DNA from 2 places in the Brevibacillus sp. AY1 genome. Region 2 is predicted to be linked to the other one. Evidence: riboswitches for the same ligand, from Rfam matches in the RefSeq annotation. Region 2 holds a riboswitch; the other holds the start of a gene.
What was found. A riboswitch is a leader RNA that binds a small molecule or an ion and turns the genes downstream of it on or off. The one in region 2 is predicted to bind lysine.

Region 1 (3,331 bases), on a different contig from region 2:
TAGTGAAATACAGCTCCGTTACGGAAATCACGTTCAGTACGGACGTATCCTTGATATTGATGACGAATTGATTCCCCGTTGCTGGCAGGATATTGCGAATGACCTGCGGCAAGACAACGTGAAACATCGTTTGCAGATGGTTCATCCCAATCGCTTGAGCGGCTTCGTATTGGCCTTTATCAACGGAAACAATGCCGCCGCGAACGATCTCTGCCATATAGGCTCCTGTATTGATGGACACGATAAAGACAGCGGCAAACAACCGATCGATATCCATGCCAAAGGCTAAAGCAGAACCATAATAGATCACCATCGCCTGCACGATCATCGGTGTTCCCCGGAAAAATTCAATATAAGTGGAGAATAGGGCATTTATCACTTTCAGACCGATTCGTTTGGCTCCACGTTCCGGAAGTGGAATCGTGCGGATCACCCCAGCCAATAGCCCGATCACTGCCCCCAATATAGTACCGATCAAAGCGATATACAGTGTGGTCCCCGCTCCGCGCAGGAACATGGGCCAGTTTTCAGAAAGTATTCTGACAATCCACTCGAAGCTCATGTTTGTCCTCCATTTCATCTTCCTTTTCTATGCTACTGTCTGCCTGGGAGGCTCTCAGGATCAGTTAAAACCGACTGCACGTGCATGCAGCCGGTTTCTCGACTCTGTTATTGTGCTGCTGGCTGATTCTTGATAGCTTCATCCATAATCTGGGTACGCTCATCTTCAGAGATGCCAGTCAGTGCTTCATTGATTTTTTGAGTCAATTCGCTGCCCTTTTGCACACCTACCGCGATTGCCGTATCATCTTCGGAGGTCTGGAAGCCGTCTTTGAATTCCACCATCACAAAGTTCGGATTCGCTGCTGCCGCACTCACCGCTTCAGGACGCTCAGAAACGTATCCATCAATTACGCCAGATTCCAGAGCAACGCGCATCGCAGGGAAGTTGTCCAGTGCCGGTTGCTGTTCCACACCTTCAATTTGGGGAATCACGGAATAGTGGAAGGTATTTAATTGTGCCGTTACTTTTGCTCCTTTAAAATCTTGGATCGAAGTCGCACCTTCATATTTACTGCCTTTTTTCACAACCATCACGAGGTTGGATTTGTAGTAATTGTCGGAGAAATCAATGGTCTCTTTACGCTCAGCAGTTGGAGACATGCCTGCGATGATGGCATCGATTTTGCCAGAGGTTAAAGCTGGAACCAGACCATCCCATTCTGTTTTCACGATGACCAACTCTTTACCCAAGCTTTCTGCAATTCTCTTCGCGATTTCTACATCGTAGCCACCCGCAAATTCGGAGCTGCCGTCGATTTTTACGGCACCATTGGAATCGTCCATTTGCGTCCAGTTGAATGGCGCATAACCTGCTTCAAGACCTACTTTAAAAGTCGAATCGCTTGCAGCTGCAGGCGCCTCTGCTGGGCTGCTGCTCGAGCTTGTACCGCACCCGGTTAATAGGATCATTGCTGATAGAAAGATAGCGAGAAATGATGATAGTTTTTTCAAGATTGTTCTCTCCTTTTGATTTTTCTGATGATGGTAGGATGACGCTACTAAGATCAACACATTCTTAGAGAAAAACGCAAAAAAGCGACCTGAGAAAGTCTCTGGCCGCACTATTTATATAGTCTTCCCATAAACCTCCCTTTAACCCAAATGAGATAGCTCAACTCAATAAATCGGGGAATTTATTGAGACAGTCCTGCAGCTCTTAACTGCAGACCCAGCAAGTAATACCGAGCATATTACAAGCTTCGGCGACATTTCCTTCTCCCTAGCCTCATCGTTTTCTCGAACTCCACTACGGACTGTTAAATATCGCGCCTCTACCTCACTGTAGAAAGTGAGGTCTTATTAAATTTGTTTATCAGTATACTATCTATCGGGAGAACCGTCAATAACGGAAGGTTTTGGAAAGCATATTCACAAGAAAAACATTTTACGAAACATACAATATGTATGAGGTTTCTTCGAAAAGAGTACAAACACACGGATTCTTTCGTTATAATAAAATGGTAGAATAATCTGAAAACGAAAGGAGGTACCCTCCACTCCATGTCCGACCAACTATCCCGTTTTCCTTACCCCTTCAATAGCGATACGTATCGCTACTCCAACAATTCGGTGCTTCTCGATCCACCGATTGCCATCGAGGTTACGCCGGAATACCTGGAGGAAATGACACTCAAGCGGTCGCTGCTAGCCAATCATCCCAACCGCTGCTATCAGTCACTCCCCCATACGATACCTGCACAATGGGAAATCGCAAGCCTTGTGCTGCATCATCTGCATGAAACCTATCCGGAGGACTTTTCCTTAACGAAAGAGGGAAATTCCTGGACGTTTTCCAACCACAAGCTCAATGAAACGCAGCAATTCGTCTTCGGAGATGTTTCGACGCTTCCCTGGGAGCCACTCGATTTCGTTGGCCGCCATGTGCAGGAGGATTTGATTCTGATGGGACAGCGAGACGGTGATTTATTTCTGGATGCAGGCCAGCTTTGTTTTCCAGCCAACTGGTCGCTCGAATTCAATCTGGGGATGAATTTCGTAGAGATTCACAGTCCGATTCCTGGATTCGCAAATGGGAACCTAGATGAGAAAATTCGCAACTTTATCATGAAGCTGGAGGTTGGCCAACCCTGGGTCCGAAGAAACTGGTCGCTTAATGCAGGCAAAAGGCTGGATGCTTCCCTCGAAACCTTTCACCAGTGGGGACAAATGCGCAAACAGGTCACAGCAGAAAATGCCGGAGAGACGGTGTACTTGCGTGTAGAGGTACAAAAGCTCTTCCGTTTGCCACGAAGCCACGCTGTTCTCTTTACGATCCACAGCTACTTGATCACCTTACATGAACTGGCTCAAAACCGGGCCTATCTGGAACAGCTGTACCATGTTCTGGTAGAGCTGCCCGCGTTTATTGCAGAATATAAAGGGATGAAGCTGTACAAGCAACAAGTCATTCAGTATTTGGAATATGAGCTGCAAAAAGAGAGGGGGTAAAGCATGCAAAAACAGCGATACCTGCTCTTGATGGATGAGACAGGTGAGTCTGCTTCTCATGATCTCAGAAACGAGCTTGCGGCAAGCAGCCTCCCAGTGGAAGTTCATCCTGTCACGTTGGAAAGCTTGCACCAGCCTGAATTGTCCGCACTGCTCTCCAGCCAATGGATCGGTACCTACCTCTATCTGCTTGTCTCATGGCCTCTTTTGGAGCCCTTGAGGCAACTGGCAGAGGACGCCGGATTTTCCGAACAAGAGATGGAATGTCACGGTTTCGGGCCGCACACCAGGCAGGTTTTTTGCTCTGCCTGTCAAAAGA
Region 2 (3,331 bases):
TTGCCACGCAATGCCTGCAGCTGCTCTGGCAAGCGCTCCTGCAAGCTGGCCAAGCTGCTCCACAAGTATTCAATCACTTCCTCCACATGGGAGGCAAAAGCAGGATCTGTCCATTCATCCATGACCGCGTTCCCCAGGGCAGCGGATAGTGGCGAAGGAGCAAAGGTGGTACCGTGGTCACCCGGTTTGAACTGGTTCATCAGTCTCGGACCAGCGATCACGCCCCCCAAAGGAAGTCCTCCCCCGACGCCTTTTGCAAACAAAATCAGGTCTGGTGTAATGCCTGCGTGCTGGTAAGCAAACAGCTTTCCAGTTCTCCCCATCCCTGTCTGGATCTCGTCCATCGCAAGCAACATGCCTTCTTCCTGACAGACTGCGGCTACGTCGCGCAGAAAGTCCTCAGATAACGGAATTACACCGCCAGAACCAAGTACCGGCTCCATCAAAACAGCAGCAGGCTTCTCGTTTTTGCAGATCGCTCGCAAGCCGTCTATGTCCCCAACCTCCAGCTCATAGACAGGAAAGGAAGGTTGCGGGAAATCCTGATACACATGAGCTTGTCGCGTGAGGCGAACCGCCCCCAACGTCCGGCCATGAAAGCTGTTGCGCAGGACGACAATCCCGTCTCTTCCTGCTCCATCGGTTTTCGACCATTTATGGATGAGCTTGATGGCTGCCTCTGTCGCCTCCGCTCCCGAGTTGCTGAAAAAGACCTTTCCCGGGATTGTCGCGTCCACCAAACGTTTTGCCAGTTTGATAGCAGGCTGATTGAGGAAGATATTGGAGATGTGCAAGAATTGCGTGCCCTGTTCTTTGAGCGCCTCCACAATTTTTGGATGAGAATGACCAAGCACGTTAACAGCAAGCCCAGTAAACAGGTCTAGATAGCTTTTCCCTGTGGTGTCGTACAGGTAGTTGCCCTCACCCTTGGCAATTGCGATCGGCAAGCGTTTATAGGTTGAGATGATGTATTGTTCATCGAGCGAACGCCAGTCCATGAGTCAACTCTCCCTTAGAGCTGACGCAGCTCTTGCATGATTTCGGTTTTGGAGCGTGTTTTGTCATCGATTTGCTTGATCACGCGTGCAGGAGTTCCCGCTACTACCACGTTTGGTGGTACATCATCAATGACGATAGCTCCAGCAGCTACTACCGAGCCTGTACCAACGCGAACGCCTTCCAGGATCACCGCATTGGCGCCGATCAAAACGTCATCCTCGATGATTACCGGTGTAGCAGATGGTGGCTCTACAACACCCGCGATGACAGCGCCCGCACCGACGTGGCAGTTTTTACCAATCGTTCCACGTCCACCTACAACAGCATTCATATCAATCATGGTACCTTCGCCAATAACGGCTCCAATGTTAATGGATGCGCCCATCATAATGACGGCATTATTACCGATGGTAACCTGATCACGAATGATCGCTCCTGGCTCGATACGTGCTTGAATACCTTTCATGTCCAAAAGTGGAATAGCGGAGTTGCGGCGATCGTTTTCCACCACGTAGTCTTCAATTTTTTCGGCGTGCTGAGTCAATACAGGCTCGAGATCTTTCCATTCACCAAACACCACACCTGTATTTCCCGTAATGAACGCTTTGGAGTTCACACCAAAATCGATGCCTTCCAGTTCTCCTTTTATGTAGAGCTTCACAGGGGTTTTCTTTTCGCTTTTCTGAATAAACGCGATAATTTCATGGGCATTCATCATGTTCATGGGTAAAATCCTCCTTTTGATTAAAAAGCATGTAAAAAAGCAATGAGTGCACATGCTATCTCATTGCTTTTGATTTCTCGCCAGCAAATCGTAAATAGCACTCCAAAAAAGGCCCTATGCCTTCAATGACAGGATTTTGGTTCTTCACGTCAATCCCAGCTCTTGCTATCTACGGGGTGTAGCAAAAGCTTCGGCGCTTCAGCCTTTCCGTCTTTTCCTACCCCCATGGTAGTTGATGAAAAGATGTACTCTTCGTCAGCGCACCTCTATTTAGATTTATCTATTGAATTTCATTTAACTCTACCAAATTCAACTTCAGGTGGCAACAGCTTTCTCGAGCATGAAGATGAGACTTTTATGAATAATCTCCTTAACAACAAAAGGAATTCTGTGGTACACTTTCGGTCCACGTCTGATAATCAAGGAGAGTCAATCATGCTCATACGTAACCAAGAAGCCATTTATCTTCGTCCTATGCAAGTAAGCGATGCATACGAACTGCACTCCCTCCGCACGCGCAACCATCATTTCTTGCAGCCGTTTGAACCCATTCGTCCTGCTGCACATCTCACACTCACAGGTCAAACCGAGCAGCTAGCGCAAGCAGAACGTGATTTTGCAGCCGGGACCGGATATGCTTTTGGCATTTTCCTGAACGATACAGACCAACTGATCGGAAGAATCGCATTGTCCAATGTGGTGCGTGGTGCTTGGCAAAACGCAACACTTGGCTACTTTCTCGATCAAGTCCAGAATGGCAAGGGATACACTTCGATGGCTGTGGGTCTTGTACTGGACTTTGCGTTCAATACGGCTGAATTACATCGTGTACAAGCCGGCGTCATGCCTCATAATTTGCCTTCCATTCGCGTGTTGGAGAAAAACGGATTTCGTCGTGAAGGTCTTTCCCTACACTATTTACAAATCAATGGTAAATGGGAGGATCATCTGATTTTTGCTCGTACCATCGAGGATACTCAATCTCCTTCCTTATGATTCCGATCGTTTCCACAAGCATTGGTTTCTGAGTAGCTCTACGATGAATTGTCGCAAGTCATCTGCGTGGGCATACTGCTCTACTTTCTCCAGCTGTATTTCGACTCCCGTCTTCCTATGCTTTACAATGCCCTCTTCCACATGAAAACCGTACGACTTCAGCATAATTATTTGCTCCTCTGTCATCGAATGACCTCCAGGTACACGTAAGACCCTCGCCGTCAGCAAGGGTCTTACATGCGCTATCCTTTATTTTACTTCTACGGTGAATACCAGTCTTTGGACGATTTTTTCATCGTCGATTTTCTTTTTATATGCGCTGTATCTTTCCACAATTATGCACGTGCGGTACGTTAAGGTGTTCTCAACCTCTACTGTATATTCGCCTGTTCGTCCATCTTGTTCAATCAATCTGCCCAGATCAAGGGAATCGTATCCGCCCGGTTCATAGTCCTCTGATTTGCGCGGTTTATACGCTTTGATGACTTCCCCATTATACTTCACCACTAATTCGTTTTTGGCAGAAATCTCACCGTCACCGAAGTCAAACATCGCCCCATACGGTACGGCACCATACTCCCATTGCAGATTGGTGATGTAAAGAAATCTGTT

Region 1: it holds a riboswitch for lysine, as region 2 does, so the genes downstream of both, JZI27_RS23050 (transporter substrate-binding domain-containing protein) here and dapD (2,3,4,5-tetrahydropyridine-2,6-dicarboxylate N-acetyltransferase) in region 2, are expected to answer to the same signal.

What each region holds. Positions count from the first base shown of each region.
Region 1 covers NZ_JAFLPN010000055.1:9,828-13,158, reverse strand. Annotated here, with positions in the region: gene JZI27_RS23055 (amino acid ABC transporter permease) at 1-562, opposite strand, end outside; gene JZI27_RS23050 (transporter substrate-binding domain-containing protein) at 670-1,515, opposite strand; lysine riboswitch at 1,664-1,846, opposite strand; gene JZI27_RS23045 (heme-dependent oxidative N-demethylase family protein) at 2,065-3,012, shown strand; gene JZI27_RS23040 (dimethylamine monooxygenase subunit DmmA family protein) at 3,016-3,331, shown strand, end outside.
Region 2 covers NZ_JAFLPN010000005.1:35,617-38,947, forward strand. Annotated here, with positions in the region: gene JZI27_RS06960 (aspartate aminotransferase family protein) at 1-998, opposite strand, end outside; gene dapD (2,3,4,5-tetrahydropyridine-2,6-dicarboxylate N-acetyltransferase) at 1,013-1,723, opposite strand; lysine riboswitch at 1,811-2,000, opposite strand; gene JZI27_RS06970 (GNAT family N-acetyltransferase) at 2,159-2,719, shown strand; gene JZI27_RS06975 (hypothetical protein) at 2,714-2,905, opposite strand; gene JZI27_RS06980 (hypothetical protein) at 2,969-3,331, opposite strand, start outside.